3 regions of the Candidatus Solincola tengchongensis genome follow, and region 3 is predicted to be linked to each of the others. Evidence: riboswitches for the same ligand, from Rfam matches in the RefSeq annotation. Region 3 holds a riboswitch; each other region holds the start of a gene.
The links. A riboswitch is a leader RNA that binds a small molecule or an ion and turns the genes downstream of it on or off. The one in region 3 is predicted to bind cyclic di-GMP.

Region 1 (3,251 bases), on a different contig from region 3:
GCCCAAAAGGAGCTCTTCCGGATCTGGGAACAGAGGCCCCCGGCGCCGGAACGCGAACCGGTGGCCGTGGGTGACGGGATAGCCCGTCTTCTGGTGAGCCGCCTGGGCCTCGACGCCATCGTGGTCGAGCTGGAGGGCCTTGAGGACACGGAGAACCTGAAACGCGGCCCCGGGCATATACCCGGCACGGCTTATCCCGGGCAGGTGGGCAACTGCGTCATCAGCGGCCACCGCACCACTTATGGAGCTCCCTTCCGCCACATCGAGCAATTGAGACCGGGTGATGAGATAGTCCTGGAGACGGCGGAGGCGCGCTATACCTATCTGGTCTACGAACAGCGCGTCGTCCTGCCCACCGACCTCACGGTGTTGGAGCAGGGGGAGGAGCGCGAGGTGACCCTGACCGCCTGCCATCCCTGGTACAGCGCCTCGCGAAGGGTCGTGGTGAAGGGACGGCTGGAAAGGACGGAAAGGCACGGAGGTCCCGACAGGGACGCCGACGGCAACTAGGGTGTCGGCGGCCGCATCTTCCTGCACCACGGAGACCTTCTTGTGCCCCCTTCCGCGCTCACACCGGGTCGGCTCCGATTCTCAGGCCCATATCGCCGTCCGGCTCCGAGGACACCGCGGGTCTCTCGGGGCGCAGCCAGCAACCGCTCTACTTTCTCCGGGGATGGCCCGACCCTCGGCACTGAGGCGGCGCGGGGACGGATGGGGCCCAAGACGCAGGGCATCCGCGTGCCTGGGGCTTGCGCAGGTGTGCGGTCCGAGGGTAGGGCCTCACCGCAGGGTATGGAGAGAAAAAAGACGACCGGAAAGCGGGCAGACTTTCCGGTCCGGGCCAAAACTCACTCGGCAATGATATTTTGGCATTTCTTTTATCGGAAAGTTCACGCCTTGCCTTTAGGGTCATAGCGGGTTTTCCACCCCGCGGCGGAAACCCGTTCCGCCCATCCGGTTGATCGAAATACGACGTCTGGAAGCTTAAAGAAAGATATATGTACTGCCGATAACTGTTTTGAAAATTGAAAACCGAATATCCCCGAAGGTGATAAAGGCAAACTCTTCCGAAAGGAGAGGGCGCAAAGCCATGGGTCTAAGACCGCGAGAGCGGTTATGATCGCCAGGCTGCCGCCTTGAAAAGCGACGCCCTTTCCGCCGGGAAAGGGCGTTTTTTTGGGGAGCGGAAGAGGTCGCCACCAGCCCTCGGGGACAAGAAGGGGGAGAACGAGATTGAAGGGGCTCACCTGGTGGCGAAAGGGCATCACATGCCTGGTGGCGATAGGTCTGATATTCCTGTCCGCCGTGCTGCCGGCTCTCATGACGGGGAACGCTCAGGCGGCTGTGAACGTCTCCGCGGAGGAGGCGCGCATGCTGGAACTGGTAAACCAGGCACGTAATGCGGCCGGCCTCCCCTCACTGCTCGTGGAACAGCAGCTCACCGACTTCGCCCGCTCCTATTCCCAGGAGATGATACAGTACAACTTCTTCGGCCACGATTCCCCGGTCTCCGGGAACCTGCAGCAACGTATCGCCGCGCGCGGGATAACGGGGTGGACGCTGGCCGGCGAGAACATCGCCAAGGCCCCCAACGTGGACGCGGCCTTCCAGGCGCTCATGAACAGCCCCTCCCACCGGGAGAACATACTGCGCCGTGAGTTCAACTGCATCGGGATAGGCGTGGTCCCGGGGCCGGGCGGGCTGTACATAACCCAGGAGTTCATGCGCTTCACCACCATCCCGCCCACCGCTGAGCTCCCGGGGGCCTCACCCGCCCCGTCGGCCACCTTCGACACCTTCGTGCTCATAATGAACCCCAACGGAGCCACGGCGAGGGTGGAGGTGACCTTCCAGGGAGAGGACGGCGAGAACCGGGTCTTCACCTACCAGGTGGGGGCCTACAGCCGTTTCACGGTGCCGGTCCGCGAGACGGTGGGGAAGGGGAGTTTCTCCGTGCACGTGAGTAGCGACCTCCCGGTCCTCGCGGAGCGGGCCATGTACTTCAATTACCAGGGGAAGAAAGGGGGGTCGGATTCCATCGGCGCCCCCAGCCCCTCCAGCAGCTGGTTCTTCGCCGAGGGCTACACCGGAGGGACCTTCGACACCTGGATCCTCCTCCAGAACCCCAACGAGAGCGGGGCCGCGGTGACCCTCAACTTCATGCGCCCCGACGGACGGGTGGTCACCCACCAGGTGAACGTGCCCGCCCGCCGTCGCTACACGGTGCACGTGGACGAGATACCCGGCCTGGAGTCCACCGACGTCTCCACCCAGGTCGCCTCAGACCTCCCCATCGTCGCCGAGCGGGCCATGTACTTCAGCTACGCCGGCCGCACGGGCGGGCACAACACCATCGGCGCCCAGTCCCTGCGCGACGAGTGGTACCTGGCCGAGGGTTACACGGGCGGGTCCTTCGACCTCTACGTGCTCCTGGTCAACCCTCACGAAAGCGAGTCCACGGTCACCCTGAGCTTCATGCGACCGGGCGGTCAGCGCGTGGAGCGCACGGTCAAGCTGGCGCCGCACGCTCGCCGCACGGTGCACGTGGACGAGATACCCGGCCTGGAGTCCACCGACGTCTCCACCCAGGTGAAGGCCTCGCTCCCCGTGGTGGCGGAGCTGGCCGAGTACTTCAACTTCGGCGGCATCACCGACGGCAACAGTTCCGTGGGAGCCGCCCAGCCCTCCACGGACTGGTTCTTCGCCGAGGGCTGCGTGCTTTGACCGGTTGAGGGTTTCATATAAGAGGGGCCGTCCGGTCTCCGGGCGGCCCCGCTCTGTCGGACCTGCTCCACCCCTTCCTGCAAGAGGTTGCCCGACGGGGTGGAACCCGGGAGGTTCACGGAAGGAGGCCGTACAGGGTCGTAGGGGACGGACCGTCTTCCTTTACAGTGCACGGGCACCGTGTTATCTTATAAAACCGTGTTAAAATGACCCTGGAGGTTGGATGTCATGTACGCAGTCATAGAGACGGGCGGGAAGCAGTACCGGGTGGAGAGCGGCTCGGTGATCCGGGTGGAGAAGCTTGACGTCCCGGTGGGCGAGAAGATCGTCTTCGAGCGCGTGATCATGGCCGGAGGGGAGGGCAAGGTATTGGTAGGCCCGGAGGCCGGCAAGGTCAAAGTGGAGGGCACCGTGCTGGGGCATGGCAAGGGAAGAAAGGTAGTGGTCTTCAAGTACCGCCCCAAGAAGGGATACCACCGCAAGCGCGGGCACCGGCAGCTCTTCACCGAGGTCCGTGTGGAGAGCAT
Region 2 (3,251 bases), on a different contig from region 3:
TAGTAGCACTTCAGCTCGAAGGTGCTGAAGGTGTCGGTGTAGGTCCTACCGGCCCACTCCACGGTAAGGGCTCGCCACCCCTCCGGGACGACCATGTTCACTTGGTAACGACCGTGGAGGTTCTCGCCCAGAGGGTTTCCGAAGAGGTCGTAATTGTTGCATGGAAGCTCTTTCCAGCTGCTGCAGCCATGGGGATAGACGGGCAACCATGAGGGGCCGGCGCCCGTCGGCTTCTGGTAGGGACCGTCCCAGCCGTCGGCGGGGATCAGCATCCCGTCCATGTCGTGGAAGAGCTCGATGACCACCGGCTGGGGATGCAGTGAATCACCGTCATCCAACTGGCCGTTGCAGTTTGTGTCCTCGAAGACCAACACCTCGACCTTGCCCTTGAGGCACTCCGTCCTTTTGTTGAGGAAGTCCACGCCGGTGATCTCCTGGCCGGCGTCCACCTGGACGCCGTCGTGGGAGCCGTCGGCGGGATTGGTGGGCGTCCAGCAGTCGCAAAGGACCTCCTTGACCGTGTAGGTACCCGGTTCCAGTTCCTGGAAGGAGTATCCCCCGTCCTCCCCGGTGATCGTATCCGCCACCTTGGCCCCGTCCTGCCACAGCTCCACGGTCACCCCGGGGACAGCCGGCTCGCCGGGGTCGTGGACGCCGTCCCCGTCCAGGTCCTCGTATTTATGCCCGGAGATGGAGCCCGGGGGCTGAGGCAGGGGCGCGTTGCCGAAGAAAACGGTGACCGTCTCGCCGCAGGGCTGCGGCATCCAGCACTGGATGCTGGAACCGGTGCACAGCTCGATCTCGTAAGAGGTGGGTGTTGTGGCCCGGTACCCCGGAGGCACGGTCTCGCTCACCACGTAGATCCCCGGTTCGAGGTCCTCGTAGCATGCCCGACCGTCCTGACCCGTTAGGCGAGGATTGCCGCCGTTGAGGGTGATGGTCACCCCGGCCATTCCCGTTTCCCCGGAGTCTTTTACCCCGTCACCGTCAGAGTCCAGGAACTTGACCACGCAGATCTCGCACTCCGGCTGCGGCGGGGGGCAGCACAGGGGCTGGGACCCCTCCGCGGCTGGCGCCGCTTCCGCCTCGCTCTCGCCCATGCCCGTTCCGGGGTCAACAACCTTTCCGGCCCCGGCGCCCTCCAATGCCTGGCCCTCGCCGGTGGCGGGCACTCCTTCCGTGCTTCCCTCCCCCTGTGCCAAGACCTCCGCTTCGCACGATACCGCGGTCGCCGCGGCGCTCTGCGGCTCCTCGGGCGTCTCGCCATCGCCGGCCAACGCCGAGACTATGCCGCCGAGCAGTGTGGCCAGGAGCAGCAGGCACACGGAAAGGATCACCAGTCCCTTCCTTGACCCTTTCATTCGGTTCACCTCCGTTTTGAAGATCCTTCCATCTGATTTTTGGGCAACAGGAATAGTGGGCTTCCGATGGAAGGGCTTCTCGTCACGGTGACAAGGGGAGGATCATAAAGAGTCGGTTACCAGAAAGACTTTGCCGAGTGAGTTCTGGCCCAGACCGGAAAACCTGCCCCTTTTCCAGCCCTCCCTGGTTTTTGTGTCCTCCTTTTGTCATCCCTCCGCCAATATACCCTTTATACAAAAACCCGATCGCATAGCGATCGGGCCGGTTTCACCACTCGCTCCCCGTCATCCAGGTGACCAGGTCACGGACGACGGATCTCAGCTTTCCCTATCGCCAGTATAAAACTGAACCGATTCCCGTTATCCATTTTTATTATACAATTAAAAGGTGGAAAATTGAACAGTTTATTCCCGTCAAGACGATCATCCTCGTCAAGAAGCCCCGGCCATCCGTTCCCTTCCCCTCTCCGCAGGGAGCAGTGAGGCCGCCAGGAGCTCGGGCAGGTTGTGGAAGAGGGGCTCCCTCTCCTCCAGCGCTCCTTCCCGGAAGATGTCGTAAAGGGCTTCTCCCATGGCCAGGTAAACCCAGAAGAGGGTCAGCATGGGGATGGCGAAGAGGATCCAGGCCCCGAACATGTTGGACACGGCGTAACCCACCATGCCCAGCATGAAGGCCTCGGCATGGAAGTAAATGCAGGGGTCCTGGCGGGAGCGGGATCGCGCCCGGAGGAGGATGCCCCAGTAGATCCCGAAGAGGAGCAGGAAGGCGGTCAGGCCCACCAGGCCGTGGGACACAAGGTAGGTGAGGAAGGCGTTCTCCACCGCCGCCCAGGTCTGGCGGATGTTGTTCTCGATGATGCGCTGCCCCTCCATGCCCATGCCGATGCCGAAGATGGGGTGCTCGAGAAAGTAGTCTAAGGCCAGTTTGTAGGTATAGATGCGCACCTGCGCCGCCTCCTTGGCGCTGAGGCTGGAAAAGCGCTTCTTCACGAACTCCGGGGGGTTGAGCATGACGAAGATGAGCGCCAGAACCAGTATCACCGTGGCCGCCGTGAGCCAAAGCCGGCGGTCGAAGAGCCCGAATAGGCCGTAGAGGGCGGCGATGACCCCTGCGGCCACCCAGGCGGCCCGGGACCCGGTGAGGAAGAGGGCGGCCATGTTGATGCCCATCCCGGCCAAAAGGAGGAACCAGGAGAAGTAGCGGCGACCCCTCCAGGCCAGGCTCAGGAGACTCACGAAGAAGGGAAGTGCGAAAATGAGGTACCCGCCCAGGACGTTGGGGTGGAGGAAGGTGGAGTTGATGCGGTAGGCCTGCGCCTCGCTTTCCCCGGCCACATAGTTAACCGACTCCGGGTAACCGAGCTTGGCGAGCACGTGCTGGGCGACCCATTCCGTCTTCGTCTGCCCGATGGCCTTCTGGACCAGTCCAAACAGGGCCACCAGGGTGAAGCAGACCATCATCAGGATCACCAGGTTGCGGAAGGCCTGGCGCGTCCTCACGATGCTGATGACCACGAAGAAGACGTAGGCGAAGACGACGGTGCGCACGAAACGGAAGGCCATAACCAGCCCATTGGCGTCGTGGAGGAAGCCCACGAAACAGGCCAGGATGGAGGTGAGCACGTAGGCGGCGACGGCGATGGTGATCGGGCTTCGGACTTTCAACTCCGCCTTTCCGTTCACCGTCTTGATGAGGAGAGCCACGAAGGTCAAAGCCATGACGATCTCGTGGATGTTGAAGTGTATCCCCCTCGACTCACCCACCATGGCCACCTGTATGCCCAGGTTCCAGGTGGGGCCGGCCTGGGGGAGGGTGAGGTTGAAGAAGATGAAGATGGCCACCCCCAGCCAGAGCCACTGGTAGATGACCACCAGGAGGATGGCCCCCGC
Region 3 (3,251 bases):
GCCTCCTCCAAGGAGAGCTCCGAGGGTTGCTTCCCGAAGAAGGTCTGGGAGGCGGTCTTCACCCCGTAGCATCCCTGTCCGAAATAGACGTCGTTGAGATAGAGCTCGAGTATCTTGTCCTTGGAGTACTTCCTCTCCAGCTTGTTGGCCAGGCTGGCCTCCTCCACCTTGCGCCAGTAGGTCCTCTCCTTACCGGTGAGGGTGTTCTTCACGTACTGCTGGGTGATGGTGGAGGCGCCCTGCACCACCTTTCCCTGTACCACGTTGGTCCAGAAGGCACGGGCGATGGCCTTCCAGTCCACACCGCTGTGGGAGTAGAAGCGTTCGTCCTCGATGGCGATGACCGCCTGGCGCAGGTAAGGCGATATCTGGTCCAGGGATATCTTTTCGCGGTGCTGTTCCCCGTGCAGTTCGGCGATGACCGTGCCGTCGGCGGCCAGTATCTTGGAGGTCTGGTCCATGCGGTGCTTCTCCAGCTGGGAGAGACTGGGAAGGCCCACGCCGGTATAGAACCAGGCCAGGAAACCTCCGGCAAGCAGGACCAGACACAGGAAGACGATCAGCGATATGCGCAGGAATACTCGCATGGCACTACCTCTTGACGACCCGGTCCTGCCTCGATTCTACCCTTATGCTACCCTTATGAATAGACAGTGGGAAGCAGGCCGGGGTTCCCAGGTCGGCGCATCCTCCACCCTCTCACGGCGCTCTCAGGCGTTCCCGGCCATCTTCTTTTCGCTAATCGGACTTCTCCACTGCCGGCTTTCTATCCTTCCCTTCCCGGGAGACGATCGCGGGGAATGAGGTGCAGGTGCTGCGAGGAGGGTTCTAGGTTCCAAGTGGGATATAAGTAAACCGGGGCGACCCGGAAAAAGACGGGCATCCGGTTCGCCTCCCGTTCCCGGCCCCATTCACCGCTTCCGTGACTTGCCCGGAGGCGACCTACCTCAGTGTGGAGCCCGCTTCCCAGGGGACAGGAAACGCCACCGACCGGGCACCATCCCTCGAGCAGCGGAAGAGACGACCGAAAGGCGAGGTGCCCGGCAGGAGCAGGATTTCCGGAACCATGCGAGGTCTCGCCCGAGACATATTTTTAAATGGCATGGAGAATCCTTCGTAAATCGAGGACGAAAAGAAGAAAAGGGAGGTATGGAACGAGAGGCTTGCCCGAGCCGTGCCGGCTTACGGTCGCCGCGCTGGGTTAAAAGAGATGGAATTTCACCGCTCAGGAAGATCGAAATCCAAGTATGAAAATGCCCATATGCTTGTTATGCTTGATAATTTATGGAAAATATGTAAAAATTTCATCACAATTGTAGGCTGAACTTCGGGCGAAAGGGGCATCAACGAAAAGCATCTTCCATCTTTCTTGACCAGTTAGCGTTAGGAAGCTGTGAACCCCGGTTTGAAGTCTGGTCACCTGAACCGGGAGGAGCTAGTGGTGAAACCGGCCTGAACGGGAGACGTTCTGGTCGGTTTTATAAATTATTAAGCGGCTTATGGGGGTGAAAAGGCTTTAAAAGATCGCGTTAGGGTGTGGGGATGAAAAGAGGGGAGATATTCTTCGGGGTGATCGATTAAAAAGGAGGGGCAGCTGCCACTGCCCCTAGGCACACCATGAGCCCGGCTAGGCCTTTAGTGCACCCATTTTTATTTTAATACATACGTCTCAAAAGGGGAAGGTGGTAAGACGTGAAGTCCTCCTCTGGAAAAACGCTTGCGCGGCGGAAGAAGAGCCATACGTTTTCCGACGTGGGCTGGGAGGAGACGTTCCTCAACGGGCGCAAGACGATCGGTTGCACCCTCCTGGCGCTGCTTTTCGCTTTGACGGCATCCCTTGCCTATACGGAGAGACTGGCGCCCACCATGGCCCTCTGGAGCGACACGGAGGAACTCGTGGCCGTGATCAGCATCCAGGGCGTGGAAATGCCCGGCGTCTTGAATGAGGATGCGCCCGTTCTGCTTTTCGTGGAACCCTTGACGCTTTACGCGGGAACCTTCGCCGAGGTTGTCGTTACCTGCAGCAACAACCCGGGTCAGGGTTTCGCGATCTCCATGTGGAACGAGGTGGCTTCGCTCCAGCCCTCGCAGATGAGGGCGCTGAGCGACGGCCGGTTTCTCTGCACCTTCGATTTAAGGGATGTGGGAGCGGGAGTCTTCACCCTGACCCTGCGAACGCCCGAAGGGAAAGAGGCGTCCCTTCCCTCATGCCTCACCGTCCTCGTGCCGGACTCGGGAGGTGGGGGTGCGGCCTCACCGGGAAGGGAGGGGAAGGGGGGCGGGGGCGGCGCCGTGTCGCCCACCCCCGGCGACCCGGCACGGACTGCGCCGTCAGGCGGTAACGGCACCCCCGCGTCACCGGACCGGCCCCCATGGGAAGGCCCTGTAGACGACGCGAGCCCGCCGAACGGGGGGCAGGACCAAAAGCCGCGCGGCGACGAGCCGACCCCGGGTGGCATCGGGGGCTTCAAGGTGACCCCTTCCGTGGTCAACGCGGCGCTCTCCGTGGAGCTGCTGATCGAGGGAGGGGTCTTCCGGACCGGCTGGCAGGCCAGGCTGACGAGAAGCGGATATACCGCCTGGAGCGTGTCCTTTGCCGTTCTTTCCGAAACCCAAGTGCGTTGTGGGTTCAACCTCCTGGACCTCGCACCCGGGGTCTACAAGCTCGAGATCACCGATTACCGGGACCACGTCATTTATTGCATCGGGTATGTGAAGGTGATCTGAGGAGAGGGGGTGACGGAAAGCGGGTACACGTCGCACGGTGTGAGCAAGGCAGGAAGAGCACATGGTGAGCCCGGCTAGGCCTTTCGTGTACCCGCTTTCCTTTTTGGAACACGGTTTGTGGGAGAAGTGGCTAGGGGGCGACGCGCTGTGCTAACGGCCCCTCGAGGCCAGAGGTCGAACATCCCACGCCGTTTCGCATCACGGCGCCGGTAGCGTGGCGAAAGGAGGTGATGAGACGAAAGACCCAGCAGAAAGCGTGGCGCCGTTGCGGTTGTCGAGAGGATGGAAAGCGCTCGATTCATGGGGGAATACATCGAGCGGCGGAAAGGAGGAAAGGATGAAGAAGGTACTCCTGATCGGAGTGGTCATCGCCCTGGCGACGACCATGGTGGGACTGGGAGTGCACGCGCAGTTCCAGGACACCGAGGCGGCCTCGACCACCTGGAAGGCCGGTAAGCTCGACCTCAAGGTGAACGGCGGAGACAGGCCCATCGACATCATTATCGAGAAATGCCTGAAGCCCG

Region 1: linked by a shared signal. The riboswitch ahead of H7007_RS07570 (CAP domain-containing protein) and the one ahead of H7007_RS05940 (hypothetical protein) in region 3 are both predicted to bind cyclic di-GMP.
Region 2: linked by a shared signal. The riboswitch ahead of H7007_RS12280 (SdrD B-like domain-containing protein) and the one ahead of H7007_RS05940 (hypothetical protein) in region 3 are both predicted to bind cyclic di-GMP.

Annotation. Positions count from the first base shown of each region.
Region 1 covers NZ_JACVJJ010000084.1:53,809-57,059, forward strand. The annotation lists gene H7007_RS07565 (sortase) at 1-510, shown strand, start outside; cyclic di-GMP riboswitch class I at 1,047-1,136, shown strand; gene H7007_RS07570 (CAP domain-containing protein) at 1,234-2,724, shown strand; partial or broken gene rplU (50S ribosomal protein L21) at 2,953-3,251, shown strand, end outside.
Region 2 covers NZ_MU158678.1:1,986-5,236, forward strand. The annotation lists partial or broken gene H7007_RS12280 (SdrD B-like domain-containing protein) at 1-1,361, opposite strand, end outside; cyclic di-GMP riboswitch class II at 1,613-1,698, opposite strand; gene H7007_RS12285 (O-antigen ligase family protein) at 1,794-3,251, opposite strand, start outside.
Region 3 covers NZ_JACVJJ010000067.1:15,231-18,481, reverse strand. The annotation lists gene H7007_RS05945 (PBP1A family penicillin-binding protein) at 1-587, opposite strand, end outside; cyclic di-GMP riboswitch class II at 1,379-1,462, shown strand; gene H7007_RS05940 (hypothetical protein) at 1,693-2,727, shown strand; gene H7007_RS05935 (TasA family protein) at 3,065-3,251, shown strand, end outside.